Regions from separate parts of the Pectobacterium colocasium genome, predicted to be linked through region 3. Evidence: predicted binding sites of a transcription regulator. Region 3 holds the regulator's gene; each other region holds the start of a gene.
What was found. The regulator CRP, encoded in region 3, controls carbon source genes, mostly activating them, when cyclic AMP is high. The targets are predictions, from matches to a motif close to ATGTGANNNNNNTCACAT.
Positions count from the first base shown of each region.

Region 1: a site for CRP is predicted at 2,017-2,034, ahead of cdd (cytidine deaminase). Genes of this name have one in related genera too.
Region 2: a site for CRP is predicted at 2,329-2,346, ahead of LCF41_RS18010 (iron-containing alcohol dehydrogenase). Genes of this name have one in related genera too.
Region 4: a site for CRP is predicted at 2,346-2,363, ahead of glpT (glycerol-3-phosphate transporter). Genes of this name have one in related genera too.

Region 1 is NZ_CP084032.1:1,882,513-1,886,637, forward strand. It holds gene LCF41_RS08500 (NAD-dependent malic enzyme) at 1-855, opposite strand, end outside; gene cdd (cytidine deaminase) at 1,067-1,957, opposite strand; gene LCF41_RS08510 (CidB/LrgB family autolysis modulator) at 2,130-2,825, opposite strand; gene LCF41_RS08515 (CidA/LrgA family protein) at 2,825-3,232, opposite strand; gene LCF41_RS08520 (GH12 family glycosyl hydrolase domain-containing protein) at 3,458-4,125, opposite strand, start outside.
Region 2 is NZ_CP084032.1:3,977,380-3,981,504, forward strand. It holds gene LCF41_RS18000 (D-threonate 4-phosphate dehydrogenase) at 1-949, opposite strand, end outside; gene dtnK (D-threonate kinase) at 942-2,270, opposite strand; gene LCF41_RS18010 (iron-containing alcohol dehydrogenase) at 2,507-3,643, shown strand; gene LCF41_RS18015 (dihydrodipicolinate synthase family protein) at 3,817-4,125, shown strand, end outside.
Region 3 is NZ_CP084032.1:4,386,608-4,390,732, reverse strand. It holds gene argD (bifunctional acetylornithine/succinyldiaminopimelate transaminase) at 1-839, shown strand, start outside; gene crp (cAMP-activated global transcriptional regulator CRP) at 1,067-1,699, opposite strand; gene LCF41_RS19880 (OsmC family protein) at 2,076-2,483, shown strand; gene LCF41_RS19875 (phosphoribulokinase) at 2,524-3,393, opposite strand; gene LCF41_RS19870 (YheU family protein) at 3,519-3,755, opposite strand; gene LCF41_RS19865 (hydrolase) at 3,752-4,125, opposite strand, start outside.
Region 4 is NZ_CP084032.1:4,517,072-4,521,196, reverse strand. It holds gene yigL (sugar/pyridoxal phosphate phosphatase YigL) at 1-736, shown strand, start outside; gene glpT (glycerol-3-phosphate transporter) at 823-2,172, opposite strand; gene glpA (anaerobic glycerol-3-phosphate dehydrogenase subunit A) at 2,482-4,125, shown strand, end outside.

The sequences.
Region 1 (4,125 bases), 2.4 Mb from region 3:
GGCGGCAATCAGGCTGCCCAGCGCAACCGCCGCGGTACCCTGAATGTCATCGTTAAAGCTACAGATTTCATCGCGATAGCGGTTCAGCAGTGGCGTCGCGTTTTTCTGCGCGAAGTCTTCAAACTGCAACAGCACGTTTGGCCAGCGACGCTTAACAGCCTGGATGAATTCATCAACGAACGCATAGTATTCGTCATCGGTGATACGTGGATGACGCCAGCCCATGTACAGCGGATCGTTCAGGCGCTGCGGGTTGTTGGTGCCGACATCCAGAACCACTGGCAGGGTGTAGGCCGGGCTGATACCGCCACACGCGGTGTACAGAGAAAGTTTACCGATTGGAATCCCCATGCCGCCAATGCCCTGGTCGCCCAGACCCAGAATACGCTCACCGTCGGTCACAACGATGACTTTCACGTTCTGCTTGGTGGCGTTTTGCAGCATATCGTCGATATGTGCGCGGTTAGGGTAGGAGATAAACAGGCCACGGGCGCGACGATAGATATCGGAGAAGTGTTCACAGGCTTCGCCAACGGTTGGGGTGTAGATGATAGGCATCATCTCACTGAGGTGTGCGTCCAACAGGCGGTAGAACAGGGTTTCGTTGGTATCCTGAATGTTGCGTAGGTAAACGTGTTTTTCAATATCGTGTTTGAATTCCTGATACTGACGCCAGGCGCGTTCTGCCTGTTCTTCGATGGTTTCGACGGCTTCAGGCAGCAGACCATGCAGGTTAAAGTTAGCGCGTTCTTCTTCGGTAAATGCGCTGCCTTTATTCAGCAGGGGGAATTCAAGCAAGATTGGACCAGCGTAGGGAATATGGAGAGGACGTTTGCTTTCGTATTCTAATTCCATGGCTTTTTACTCTTCGGATAGCAAAAAAAGAAACTCAGGTGTTGTCGATAAGAAACTGCTGCGAATCTTAAATTACCCAGAGAATATGTACAGAAATTGTTAATTAAAATAGTTACAGATGGCTTGCATCTTAGGTGAAATGCAGGCTTTATCGATTCACCTCTCGTTTTTCATCCTTCCCTTTGCTGAAAGTCTGCGTTTACGGCTGTTGTTATTCCTCAATAAAGTGGTGTTCAACATCGGTGCAGCCCAATTCGGCCAGCATAATTTGCGAAATTGCCCAGTGGCTGACAACCGCATTGCGACGTTCAACGACAACGGCATGTTTCACCGTGCACAGATCTTCGCCGGCAAGGTTCATCAGATTTAACGCAGCTTGCAGAGGTGGCAGGCTAGGATTGAACGCCGCATTTTCTGCATAGCGGCCGGTATAGGTGTTGCCGCCTGATGTCTCCAACGCAATACCGCTAATGGCTTTGCTGTAGGGCGCATGGCTACGGTTGGCGGCATCCAGCGCCTGACGCGCAAGTGCATTCACATTCTGCAAGGTTGCACCGTGGTTGATGTCATCCATCAGTAAAGTATCGATGTGCAGATCGACGGGGCCAAAAGAATCCGGCAGATAGTGGCTGAGCACGGCGGGCTGGCGACCCGGTAGTTGTATCCGCAGCGATGCCGCATTGCGCAATTCGTTCATAAACTGGCGGCAGTGTCCGCATGGTGTGTAGTTCACGGTGACGGCTTGTAATCCGCGCTCATTGCGCAGCCAGGCATGGCTGACCGCGCTCTGCTCGGCGTGTACCGTTTGCTGAAGCTGAACGGCGCTGAGCTCCATGTTGGCACCAAAGTAGAAATTGCCGCTCAGCCCTTGCGCAATCGCGCCAACCTGAAAATGAGAGATAGGCGCTTGTGCGCAGGCGGCTGCCAGTGGCAATAGCGCAAAGGCTAAGGCATCGGTGTCTAACTTGCTGGCTTCACAGACGGCATTCACCTCGTCCGCGGTTAACATAGCAGCGAAATCTGCTTTATCGAGCAATGGGCGGACCGCAGCTTGCAGACTGGCAGGTAATTGCTGGAAGGCGTTTTCAAAACGTGGATGCATAGTGGCTTACTCTCTTTACCCGTCAATAACGTCATGTTAGGTAGCAGAGTAGCAATAATTTGTGATCAAAATCTCTTTTTGGGGTGAAATGGCTGCAAATTAACTTCTAAATGCGAGATGTATCTCAATTTTATAGTGGACGATGCGAGATACACACCGTCCCTCTCTGATCTCAACTAACGATGTGCAGCAGTACGGGAAAAACAAACGGCGCAATCAGCGACGTGATGATTCCGCAGATGACCAGTGCCAGCGAGCTGAATGCGCCTTCCTGATAATCGACCTCCGCGCAGCGTGCCGTACCGAGGGCATGCGAAGCGGTGCCCATCGACAACCCGCGAGCAGCTTTGGTTTTGATGCCCACGCGGTTGAACAGGCTGTGGCCTAATACGGCACCGAGAATGCCGACAAAAATCACGCAGACAGCACTGATAGCCGGAATACCGCCAATAGAACTGGCGACGGCCATCGCAATTGGGGTGGTGACCGATTTCGGCAGCACGGAGGCGGCGATTTCCGGTGAGGCACCCATCCATAATGCCACCAGCGTGCCGGAGATAATGGCGGTCAGGCTGCCGATGAAGCACACGCTGATGATCGACTTCCAGCGGGCGCGAATTTGGTGCAGCTGTTCATAAAGTGGGAACGCCAGTGCGACCACCGCCGGTTGCAGTAGATCGTTAAGGACTTTGCTGCCTTGAAAATAGTGCTCATAGGGAATCTTCAACACCAGCAGCAGCGGAATAATAATCGCCATCGACACCAGCAGCGGGTTCAACAGGGAGATCCTGGTCAGCACGGCCAGTTTACGCGCGGCGAAAAAGACAATCAGGGTGAGAGGCAGAGACCACCACAAATAGCTGAACATTATTCGTTATCCTTCGGCGGCGTGCGATCGCCAGCCATGGCGCGTTCACGCTGCATTATCTGGGTACTGAAACCCACAACCAACATTACAATAAAGGTACTGATCAGGCAGGAAACCACGATGGGGCCAAATTGTTGGCTGACCAGATCGTAATAATTCATCACGCCGACGCCGATAGGGACGAACAGCAGCGCCATATGACGAATAAGAAGATGGCAGCCCGGTTTCACCCACTGCGCGGGCAGGATTTGCGAGGCGAGAAGGGTGAACAAGACCAGCATACCGATAATACTGCCGGGGATAGTGAACGGAAGTAACGCGGATACCGCATTGCCTGCCAGTAGGCAGAGATAAATCAATGCGAAAGCGCGTAAATACTGCCAGCAAACGATGAACGTATTACGCATGGGAAATTCCTGATTAGCTGAGGGGATTATCATAACGCTAATGGAATTGGCGTGCCACAGCTCACGAATCTTGTTGAGGAAGGGAAGGGTTGCTTGCTTAAAGGATGAACGAAACCGTCCAGACTGAAAATGAAAGACGTGTCGCGTGGAATAAATTCGGTTCAGCCCTGCGCCAGAGCGAGTGTCGGGGCTGAACCGGAAGGAATGAAGGCGACGACTGAGGCGTTATTTGACGTCGACGCTCCACTTGGTAATATCGATCTGCCCGTCACCGCCAAAGATCTCGGTGCCAAACTCAACGCTGCTGATATATTTTGTATTGCTCATCCAATTCTTGGTTCCCACCAAATAGTTGGTGAAATGGCGAATATTGAGCGAGGCATTATTGGTATTGGACGTGCGAACAAAAGAAAAGACATTCCAGCCTTTACCATTCCCCGCATTGATCCAACCTTTGAATACGTTCCAACTGCTGCCGCCGAGGAAAACCGTTTCAATATAATCCCCCGCGGGGCCAGCATTAGTATTATTTAGCCAGATCATCAATTCATCGGTAGGGGTGGTGTCCCAACTGGCTTTATCGGTAGTGTGGAACCAAATATCATAGGCCGCGTTATACGTCCCCGTGGCTTTGATGGAATAGGTGACGTTGCTGGTGATGCTTTTATTGCTGGATAATTTTATTGGCAATCCGCTATTTGCCGTATAGCCCGCAGTCCAGTGCCAGCCGCTCACCAGTGACGGATAGGCTTTAACGCTGGAGGAGCTGCTTGGCCAGTGCCAGTTCCACCCCATGCTGGTTGGGCTATTATAGAAAACGGTTTGCTTCCATCCGTTTACTTCATCTTTTCCCCAGACGTTATTGAATACATAATATTTATTATTCTCAAAAT
Region 2 (4,125 bases), 410 kb from region 3:
TCGCCATACTTTCAGACTTCGCTTTACCCGTCCAGGCAATGTCAAACGCCGTGCCGTGGTCAGCAGAGGTGCGGATGAACGGCAAGCCGGCAGTGATGTTCACCCCATCATAGAAGCCCAGCAACTTGAGCGGAATGTGTCCCTGATCGTGATACATCGCCACCACCATGTCGTACTGGCCTTCATACGCCTGCAAATAGACGGTATCCGGCGGGCACGGGCCATAAACATCAATGCCTTTGGCCTTCATGGCTTCAACCGATGGCGACACGATGGTGATCTCTTCGTCACCAAACAGGCCGTTCTCGCCCGCGTGCGGGTTAACCCCGGCAACAGCGATACGCGGGTGGGTAAAACCGACGCGCTTGAGGAAAACATCCGCCATCTCGATCACCGTTTCCACGCGATCGCGGTTCAACGTATCCAGGAATTTACGCAGCGCGATGTGCGTTGAAACATGAATAACCTTCAACTTATCGGTATACAGCACCATCGCGTAGTCACGGCTGTTGGTCAGCTTAGCCAGCAGCTCGGTGTGGCCCGGATAAATATGCCCCGCAGAGTGCAGCGCTTCTTTATTCAGCGGCGCGGTCGCAATCGCGTGGACCTCACCCGCCATCGCCAGCGCCGTCGCTTTCTTGATGCAGCGATAAGCCAAATCGCCCGCCTGTGCCTGAACGACACCAGGCTCCAGCGCCTGAGGATCTTCCAGCGGCTCATCAATGATGTTGATAACACCCGGCGCGAAGACCGCATCGGCAGGCTTATCAATGATTTTCAGTTCGACGGCGGGCACCACATTCAGCGCCAGAATACGTCGCATCGTCTGTACGCAGCCCACCACCACGGCAGGCGCGCCGGAAAGCTCGCCTTCGGCCAGAGACTTGATAATAATTTCCGGTCCAATCCCCGCCGGATCACCCATGGTTACCGCAATAATTTTACTCACTGACCTTCTCCTCAATAAAACGTAAAACGTCGAGCAAAGTAGTTTCGTTGCCAAAACCCCCCGCTTTAGTCATCACAGGGGTCGTGCCGACAACGCTGTTCAGCAGGTATCCCCAGGGCACACAGGATGCGATTTGCCCTTTAATCTGAAAGCCGGTCGCGCCCAGTGCGGTTGCCACAGCAATCGCAATGTCACCACCGGATAAATACAGCCCACCCGGCAGACGCCGGTTCGTTCTGTCCGCTGTCAGGCTGTCTAGCGCCTGAACAATGCTGCGCGTAAGTTCCCCCAGATAGTGGCTGATCGTTTCGCCAAGCTGCTGTCGGCTAAGCCCAAGCTGCTGGCACCGCGCATCGATTTCGAAGCGCTGATTTTCGTTGTGACAGGTACGAATAATGCAATGGTGGCCGTTCATCAGCGCGGTTACCGCCTCTTCACACTGGGAGGCCATGACGGTGGATGAATGGGATGAAAAGAGCGCGTTGATATCGATCTCAACCAGCGTGACATCGCTGCGCAATCTGACGGTCGCAATCTGTTTTTGAGCAATATCGCTCATTGACCCAACGACAGCCAGCAGCGGCTTCTCCGTTTTGCGCGTAAAGTCCTGCGCGTTTGCCAGCGCTTCGCTCAGGCCAGCCGAACCGACCAGCAAGGGGCGAAACGGTAACGCTCTGACGGCGTCAACGATATGCGCCAGATCGTCCTGCACATCCGTATCAAGAATAATCAGACGTACGCCCTCATCCGCCAACTGCTGCAAACGGTGAGCTAAATTGGCCTGACGAACGTCATCAAGGTGTATTTCCGCCACCGGTAAAGCAGTTTGCTCCGCCAGACGGGCCGCAATAGACGCCGAGGCCACTGGCGTTTTGGGATCGCTGGCAAATTCCGTGTCGGTAAGCAAACGACCATTTACCCAGACCTCGCCTTTGCGGGTCACGCGTCCCAACGTCGGCGACGCAGCCGCAATCAACGCAATGGGTATCCCGGTGGCAAAAAGAGCAGCGGTCACTTCTGCACCCAGATTCCCACGCAGCGTCGAATCAATTTTCTTAACAATCCAGCCCTGACCACCGACGGTCAACCATGCTTCAACCGCTGCGGTAGTACGCTGGAATGCTGTCTCTTCACTCACCGCACGGCTATCGGTGTTAATCACCACCGCGTCACCCAGTAAATCCGCATGCAGTTTATTAACGTCAAAGACGACGCTAACCCGCGCGCCATGCTGCGCCAGACCGACGCCCGCATCATTGGCGCCCGTAAAGTCATCAGCGACCACTAATACCTGTTCTGCTGATTGCTGCACGTTCGACATACTCCATCCCCGGTTCATGATTACCTGACAATGATTATATTGAATCACGTTTGATTATATGTGAGCAATATCAAATTATTTAAAAGGAATTTCACCTATAAATTATCACCACGATGTGGCAAATGGCGTTTAGGCGCGATGGGAACCACGTCATTTGACTGAAAGTAATCACCATCGCAACCATTATCATCATAGCGATAACGCTCTGGCGAAAGAGAAAAGGCAAGGTAATAAGCATGAACATCAATAGCACTATCCTCAGCGGTTACCGGGTACTTCAGGACATTAGTCACCTGTTGGCAGGGAAACAGCACGTTTTATTTGTCACCGACAAAAACATCGTCGGGCTGCCTGACGTTCAGGCGCTGATCGCACAAGTTAAGCAAGCCGTTCCGCAGGTTCTGTTGGTTGATAATGTTCCTGCCGAGCCAAGCCAGCACGACGTTGCCCAGATACTGAGCCAGCTCACACAAACCCAGACCGATCTGGTGATCGGCGTCGGTGGCGGCAGCGTGCTGGATGTCGCCAAGCTGCTTTCCGTACTGTGCGCAGGCGATGACACCGTTACGCTGGATAGCCTGCTGGCAGGGGAAAAACCGACCCGCCGCACGACATCCCTGCTCATCCCGACCACCGCAGGAACCGGTTCAGAAGCCACGCCGAATGCCATTCTGGCGATCCCGGAAAAAGAGACCAAAGTCGGTATTATCACGCCGGTGATGCTGCCAGATTACGTTGCGCTGGTGCCGGAGCTGACCATCAGCATGCCGTCACATATCGCCGCTTCAACGGGTATTGATGCACTCTGCCACCTGATTGAGTGTTTCACTTCAACGATTGCCAACCCGGTCAGCGACAACTACGCGCTGATTGGTCTGAAAAAGCTGTTTGCCAACCTCGAAACCTCCGTGCGTGAGCCAGGCAATATGGAAGCCAAGCTGAACATGCTGTGGGCGTCCTACTACGGCGGTGCCGCCATTGCCCACTCCGGTACGCATCTGGTGCACGCCATGTCTTACCCGCTGGGCGGCAAGTACCACATCCCACACGGCGTGGCGAACGCTATCCTGCTCGCCCCTTGCATGCGTTTCGTGCAGGACGCCACACAGGACAAATTCGCACAGGCGTATGACCTGCTGCCGGATGCCGATCTGGCGCTGAGTACCGCGGAAAAAGCACAGGCGCTGGTGACCTATTTCAGCGAGTTGGTTAAACGCCTCAACCTGCCCAACACCTTACAGCAGCTCGGCGTGGAAAAAGACCACCTGCCTTATCTGGTTGATGCCGCGTTACAGGTGCAGCGCCTGATGAAAAACGTGCCGACACAGGTCAGTGCCGACGATGTCCGTGAGGTTTATCTGACGCTCTTTTAACCATACGCGATCGTTTAAGCATCGAGATACACGGGGCTACCACAGGGGTGAGGCCTCCTGCGGGAACCTCCCCCTGTGTTTCCCCTAATAGTGGGCTTAAGTGACCGGCATTCGTTTTAAGTAGGACGGTTTTAACTTTTCATCTTTTTGATTACGTGTCACGAGGAAGAACAATGAGTAAAAATATTACTGGCGTCCTGACCGCCATCGTCACGCCGTTTGATAACCAGGGCGAATTTAACCCCGCTGCCATGCGCCTTCAGGTGCAGCGCCAGATGCGCTACGGCAACGGTATTTTTTGTAACGGCACCAACGGTGAGTTTTTCGTACTGCACACCGATGAGAAAGTCGCCGTCACTGAAACCTGCGTTGATGAAGTTGCCGGAAAAGTGCCGGTTGTCGGCCACATCGGTGAAATCTCCACGCGGGAAACCATCAAGCTCGGTAAGCGCATCGCCGCGCTGGGTGTTGATGCCGTTTCG
Region 3 (4,125 bases):
ATAAAACCAAGATCATCGCCTTCTACAATGCGTTCCACGGCCGGACGTTGTTTACCGTTTCGGTTGGTGGACAGCCTAAATATGCCGATGGTTTCGGGCCTAAGCCTGCGGATATTGTCCATGTTCCTTTCAACGATCTGGCTGCGGTCAAAGCGGTGATGGACGATCACACTTGTGCCGTCGTGCTGGAGCCAATTCAGGGCGAGGGCGGCATTACACCGGCTACGGCTGAGTTTTTGCAAGGCGTTCGCGAGCTGTGCAATCAACACAAGGCGCTGCTGGTATTTGATGAAGTGCAGAGTGGGATGGGGCGTACCGGTAAATTATTCAGCTATATGCATTACGGTATTACGCCGGATATTCTCACCACCGCTAAAGCGCTGGGTGGCGGTTTCCCGATTAGTGCGATGCTGACGACGGAAGAGATCGCTTCTGCGATGACGGTGGGGGTACACGGAACCACCTACGGCGGCAACCCGCTGGCTTGTGCGGTGGCGGAAGCTGCGCTGGATATCATCAATACGCCGGAAGTGCTGTCAGGCGTCGCGGATCGGCACGATCGCTTTGTCAGTGAACTGGAGAAAATCAACCAGCAGTACGGCGTATTCGAGCAGGTTCGCGGCATGGGGCTCCTGCTGGGGGCAGAACTAAAACCGCAGTGGCATGGCCGCGCGGGTGAGTTTTTGGCTGCTGCAACGGCTCAGGGTCTGATGGTGCTGATGGCAGGGCCGAACGTCATCCGCTTTGTGCCGTCTTTGATCATTGATGAGGATGACATTGCGCAGGGGATGGAGAAGTTCGCCAACGCCGTCGCACAGGTTGTTAATGCAGCAAATTGATTACTCACTGAAAACGGTGTGATAGGAAAACGTAGAGAACGTTTTTCAACGCCGCTTGCGGCGGTCCGAAGGGTGGCGAGCAGGAAGCTCGCCATAAAAAAACGTAGGGAACGTTTTTCAACGCCGCTTGCGGCGGCCCAAAGGGTGGCGAGCAGGAAGCTCGCCATAAAAAAAGCGTGAGGCCGAGGCTTCACGCTTTTTTGTGGGTAGGGTACAGCGACAGGGATTTAGCGAGTGCCGTAAACGACAATCGTTTTACCGTGTGCCGAGATCAGGTTCTGGTCTTCTAACATTTTCAGAATGCGGCCCACGGTTTCACGCGAGCAGCCAACGATTTGCCCAATTTCCTGACGGGTAATTTTTATTTGCATGCCATCTGGATGCGTCATGGCATCAGGTTGTTTGGCCAGGTTGAGTAGAGTTTGAGCAATACGACCGGTCACATCAAGGAAGGCGAGGTTGCCGACTTTCTCTGAAGTCACCTGGAGTCTGCTTGCCATTTGCGCAGACAGACGCATGAGGATATCTGGGTTAACCTGAATGAGCTGGCGGAATTTTTTATAGGAAATTTCAGCCACTTCACAGGCGGTTTTTGCCCGCACCCAAGCGCTGCGTTCCTGACCTTCTTCAAACAGGCCGAGCTCGCCGATAAAATCGCCCTGATTGAGGTAGGAAAGGATCATTTCCTTGCCTTCTTCATCTTTGATTAGCACTGCGACAGAGCCTTTCACGATGTAGTAAAGCGTTTCTGCTTTTTCACCTTGGTGAATAAGCGTGCTCTTCGATGGATACTTGTGGATATGACAATGGGAAAGGAACCATTCGAGAGTTGGGTCTGTTTGCGGTTTGCCGAGAACCATTCGCTATCATCCTCTGTTGTAATTCACTGCGCAAATTACAGGGGTCAGAGTTCCCTGTACGGCGTGTTTAACTGCTCAAAAAAATAAAATTCAGTCTAGGCAGAATGACGTCAGGGAATATACTGGAACCACTGTACCCTTGATTTTCCGGTTGCTGCCTTGCCGCACCGTAAACGTGGCTGGGGTATGTCCGGCTACGTCATCATCTTCTTCGTTTCTGGGTTTGTCCAGAAAAGGTCTATTCTGTTTTCGTTTTAACACAGCTTTAAGGACGTGTCTTGTGTTGTCTCGCTTCAGCATGACAAAGCTCTGATTAACGCTGGTTTTTGTACAGTAACGGTATAAATTTTCAAAAAATTTTTAGTGGAGAGGCACCATGCAGGCACGGGTAAAATGGGTTGAAGGCTTAACGTTTTTGGGCGAATCCGCGTCAGGGCACCAGATATTGATGGACGGCAATTCCGGCGATAAAGCGCCCAGCCCGATGGAAATGGTGTTGATGTCTGTGGGGGGATGCAGCGCGATTGATGTGGTTTCGATTCTGCAAAAAGGCCGCAACGATGTGGCGGGCTGTGAAGTGAAACTGACGTCAGAGCGCCGGTCTGAAGCGCCGCGCTTATTTACCCATATCAATCTGCATTTTATCGTGACGGGGAAAGGGCTGACCGACAAAGCCGTTGAACGAGCTGTCGCCCTGTCGGCGGAAAAATACTGCTCTGTGGCATTGATGCTGGGCAAAGCCGTTGAGGTGACGCACAGCCACGAAATTAGAGTGTTGGGTTGATCCCTTCTTCTGGGCACGGTTCTGCCGTGCCCAGTCTGGCTTATTCGATGGTTTTCCCTTCCATTAACCGCTGCACCAGCGGTGCCATGATGAGCTCCATCGCCAGCCCCATTTTCCCGCCGGGAACGACCAACGTGTTGATGTGGGAGATAAACGATCCCTGCAACATGGCCAGCAGATAGGGATAGTCAATATTATCCAACCCCTGAAAGTGAATGACGACGAAGCTTTCATCCAGTGAGGGAATCGACTTGGCAGCAAACGGGTTGGAGGTGTCCACGGTGGGCACACGCTGGAAGTTGATGTGCGTACGGGAGAACTGCGGGGTGATGTAGGTGATGTAGTCTTCCATCGAACGGACGACGGAATCCATCACCGCTTCACGCGAGTGACCACGTTCATTGACATCACGAATCAGCTTTTGGATCCATTCCAGGTTGACGATCGGCACCACGCCGACGAGCAAATCGACATGCTGTGCCACGTCGTTTTGGTCGGTGACGACGCCGCCGTGCAGCCCTTCATAAAACAGGATATCGGTGGGTTCCGGCATCGGCTCCCACGGCGTGAAGGTTCCGGGAACCTGATTGTAGGGAATGGCTTCATCGTAGGTATGCAGATATTTACGCGTCTGGCCGCGTCCGTGCAGACCGTATTCGATAAACGACTGTTCCAGCAGGCTGAAGTCATTTGCTTCAGGACCGAAGTAGCTGATGTGGCGCCCTAAATCACGCGCTTTGCGAATGGCCATATCCATTTCCGGGCGGGTATAGCGGTGAAAACTGTCCCCTTCCAACTGGGCGGCGCGCAGGTCAAACTGTTGAAAAATCTTACGGAAGGCCAGACTGGTTGTTGTCGTTCCCGCCCCGCTGGAGCCGGTAACTGCAATAATCGGATGCTGATGTGACATAAGGCGCGTAACTCCGTGATCGTGATACACGCATCGGCTGAGAGCCCGCGCGCATCCTCAAAAATGACCTAAATTTTTATCATTGTTAGCATGTTTGGCGCATTCTTTCACGCCTTTCGGCATGCTCAATAAGGGGCATGTCCTCCTTCATTGAACTGGCCACGCGGCATAATATTGAGAGTCTCATGTAACTCTGACCACACCAACACCACCTCGCCTGATTTGAGCTGTGTGCGGATATCTTCCACTTTCTGCGCCAGCGACCGCTCCTGTTCGCCGTAATCGGTGCCTTCCCGCAGGACGAAAGATTCGATGATGTTATCCAGCGTTTCTGGATCGAGCTGTTGCCAGGGAATAATCACGCTATTCCTCCTGAGTGAAAAGTTCCTGAATAAAAAGTTCCTGAGTGAAACGCTCCTGAAGAGTCGCTGGCGTGGTCCAAAAACGGGCTAAGCCAGTTGGGAATGCGTTGTTCCAGCCACATTTCCGGTTTCAGCAACGTTCCACCAACGAAGCCGACATGCCCGCCGTGTTCTGTTAGCTGATATTCAATATTAGACGGTAACTGTGACAGATCGGGAATCACCTCTGACGTCATGAAAGGATCGTCCTTCGCATGGATGATGAGCAGCGGTTTGCGAATCTTAGGCAACAGCGGCAGGGCGCTACAGCGTTGATAGTAGTCGGCTGCATCGCGGAAGCCGTGGACACGTGAAGTAATGACGTCATCAA
Region 4 (4,125 bases), 130 kb from region 3:
GTATGCGAAAGAAACCCTCAGGCTGCTGACGGAAAAAGGGATTCACTTTGTGTTCGCTACCGGACGGCACCACATGGATGTCGCGCAGATCCGCGATAATCTCGGCATCAGCGCGTTTATGATTACCTCGAATGGCGCACGAGTGCATAACTCGCAGGGCGAGCTGATTTTCAGTCACAATCTGGATCAGGACATTGCCCGCGACCTTTACAGCGTCGTACACAATAACCCCGATATGCTGACGCACGTTTATCGTGATGACGAGTGGTTTATGAACCGTCCGCGTGCGGAAGAAGAGCGTTTCTTCAAAGAGTCGATCTTTAAATACAAGCTGTTTGAGCCTGCGTTGCTGGAAACCGATGGCGTTAGCAAGGTGTTCTTTACCTGTGATTCCCATGAACAATTGCTGCCGCTGGAAGAAGCGATCAACGCGCGCTGGGGCGATCGCGTTAACGTGAGTTTTTCGACGCTCACGTGTCTGGAAGTGATGGCGGGCGGCGTATCGAAAGGCCATGCGCTTGAGCAGGTGGCGAAGATTATCGGCTTCTCGCTCAAAGAGTGCGTGGCGTTTGGTGATGGCATGAACGACTACGAAATGCTGTCGATGGCGGGTAAAGGCTGCGTCATGCAGAACGCGCATCAGCGCTTGAAAGATTTACTGCCGGATCGTGAAGTGATTGGGTCTAACGCAGACAGCGCTGTGCCGAATTACCTGCGGGAGCTGTTTCTGAAATAATCTGCGCAGAGGTTACGCGGTGATTGATGGTACAAACGAAGGCGGCGTCATCATGACGCCGCCAGAGGGATGCTTACAAGAGCGGGTTAGGCGCGGCTGGCTAACTCTGCTTTATGCTTTTTCTCATTCAGCATAACAACAATCAGCAGAAGTACAGCCATAATACTGCCGCCGATCATGACCATGAAGCCGCCATCCCAACCGAAGAAGTCAACGGTGTAGCCGACGATGGCGCTGGCGGCAACGGAACCACCGAGGTAGCCGAACAGACCGGTAAAGCCTGCTGCTGTCCCTGCTGCTTTCTTCGGTGCCAGTTCCAGCGCGTGCAGACCAATCAGCATAACCGGGCCGTAGATCAGGAAGCCGATGACGATCATACAGGCCATATCCACGCCAGGGTTACCGGCTGGGTTCATCCAATAGACGATGGTTGCGATGGTAACCAGCGTCATAAAGAATACGCCTGTTGCACCACGGTTGCCTTTGAACACCTTATCGGACATCCAGCCGCACAGCAGCGTACCCGGAATACCGGCGTATTCGTACAGGAAGTAAGCCCAGGAGGATTTATCCAGCGCGAAGTGTTTCACTTCTTTCAGGTAAGTCGGTGACCAGTCGAGGATGCCGTAACGCAGCAGGTAAACGAAGACGTTAGCGATAGCGATGTACCACAGCAGTTTGTTCGGGAAAACGTACTGCATGAAGATCTGCTTCGCTGTCAGTTCTTCTTCTGCTTTATCATTATAATCAACAGGATAGTCGTTTTTGTACTCTTCGATTGGCGGCAAACCACAGGATTGCGGGGTATCGCGCATCAGCGCAAAGGCAATCAGCGCAACCAGAATGGCAGCGAAGGCTGGCATGTAGAGTGCGGCTTTCCAGTCGTTGAACCAGGCCATACCCAGCAGGAACAGCAGCGGAGGAATACCGCCACCGACGTTGTGAGCACAGTTCCACACGGACACGATCCCACCACGTTCTTTCTGTGACCACCAGTGAACCATGGTGCGTCCGCACGGCGGCCATCCCATTCCCTGGAACCATCCGCACAGGAACAGCAGAACGAACATAATCGCGATGCTGGACGTTGCCCACGGTACGAAGCCCATGAACAGCATAACGGCAGCGGCCAGAATCAGACCAGCAGGCAAGAACACGCGCGGGTTGGAACGGTCAGATACCGAACCCATGATGAATTTGGAAAAACCGTAGGCAATGGAAATGCCGGACAGCGCAAAACCAAGATCGCCGCGCGAGAAGCCTTGCTCAATCAGGTAAGGCATGGCGAGTGCGAAGTTTTTACGTACCAGATAGTAGGCGGCGTAGCCAAAAAAGATCCCCATGAAAATCTGCCAGCGCAGACGGCGATAGAGGGGATCGACACGATCCTGCGATACGCGCGCCTGGTGGGCTGCGGGTCTAAAAATACTCAGCATAGATATCTCCAATGCGAAAAAAAACGATAGCTTTTTTGTTCTATTACGAACGTTATTGTAAGGGGATAGCGTGCAAATGAGTGTGATTCATGACGCTAATGTTACACTTTTATGAAACTGTGACGATTTTTGCGCTCATGTTAACAGAATCGGAAAATTCCACAGTGTGGTTTTAGTGACCTTAATCACACTTATTGTTTTTAGATACCTCTTTATTTTCGTTTAGTGTTCGTTTTTGCTCTTTATCAAACATTAACCCTTCTTTCTGTGTCCCAATAGCAACATATACCATCCGCCCGGAGCGAGAATATGATGCAAAATACTGGGAACTGGCGTGAAACTGACGTAGTTGTCATCGGCGGTGGCGCGACGGGAGCAGGTACTGCAAGGGATTGCGCCCTGCGCGGACTGCGCTGCCTGTTGCTTGAACGTTATGATATCGCGACCGGTGCGACTGGGCGTAACCACGGCCTGTTACACAGTGGTGCCCGCTACGCGGTAACCGATGGCGAGTCTGCCCGCGAATGTATTGAAGAGAATCAGATTCTCCGGCGGATTGCCCGTCACTGTATTGAACCCACCGACGGCCTGTTTATCACGTTACCGGAAGACGATCTCGGCTGGCAGGCGCAGTTTATTACCGCCTGCCAGCAAGCGGGGATTCGCGCCCAGGCGATAGATCCGCAGGAAGCGCTGCGGCTGGAGCCGGCAGCTAATCCGGCGTTGATTGGCGCGGTGCGCGTACCGGATGGTTCCGTCGATCCTTTTCGCCTGACAGCGGCCAACATGATCGATGCCTGCGAGCACGGCGCGGAAGTGCTGACCTATCATGAGGTTATCGGGCTGATTCGTCAGGGCGATCGGGTTACCGGTGTGCGCGTTTTCGACCATAAAAAAGCTGTGGAAACAGAAATATACGCAAAGGTGGTCGTCAACGCGGGCGGTATCTGGGGACAACACATTGCGGAATATGCCGATCTGCGCGTGCGCATGTTCCCGGCAAAGGGCGCACTGCTGATTCTTGGGCACCGCATCAACAACATGGTGATCAACCGCTGCCGCAAACCGGCGGATGCCGACATTCTGGTGCCGGGCGACACTATTTCGCTGATCGGCACGACCTCAACCCACATCGACTACGACCAAATCGACAACATACTGGTGACGCCTGCCGAGGTGGAAACGCTGATGCGGGAAGGCTCCATGTTGGCGCCGTCGCTGGCAAGCACGCGAATTCTGCGTGCCTATGCTGGTGTCCGTCCGCTGGTTGCCAGCGACAGTGATCCCAGCGGTCGTAGCGTAAGCCGTGGCATTGTGCTGCTCGACCACGCCAGTCGCGACGGACTGGAAGGGTTTATCACGATCACTGGCGGCAAGCTGATGACCTATCGCCTGATGGCGGAATGGGTGACGGACGCCGTCTGCAAAAAGCTGGGTCATGACGTGGCCTGCTCGACGGCACAGACGCCGCTGCCCGGATCGGAATCACTGGATGAAGTGAAAACCGTTCCCCATGCGCTGTCTGCCTATCCACCAGCAAAACCGCTCTCGGCACCGCTGCGCGGTTCGGCGATTTATCGCCACGGTGAACGTGCCGGAAGAATGCTGTCCGGTGAGCGTCTGGATCGCAGCCTGGTGTGTGAATGCGAGGCCGTGACGGCGGGGGAAGTGCGCTACGCCGTTGAATCATTGCAGGTGAATAACCTGATTGACCTGCGTCGGCGTACTCGCGTTGGCATGGGCACCTGTCAGGGGGAACTGTGCGCCTGTCGTGCGGCAGGTCTGTTGTGCCGTCTGGGCACTGCGACGCCGGAGCAGTCGCTCACGCAGCTCAGCCAGTTTTTGAACGAACGCTGGAAAGGCATTCGGCCGATTGCCTGGGGCAATGCCCTGCGTGAAAGCGAATTCACCAGTTGGGTTTATCAGGGTTTGTGCGGCCTGACGGCCAGCGAC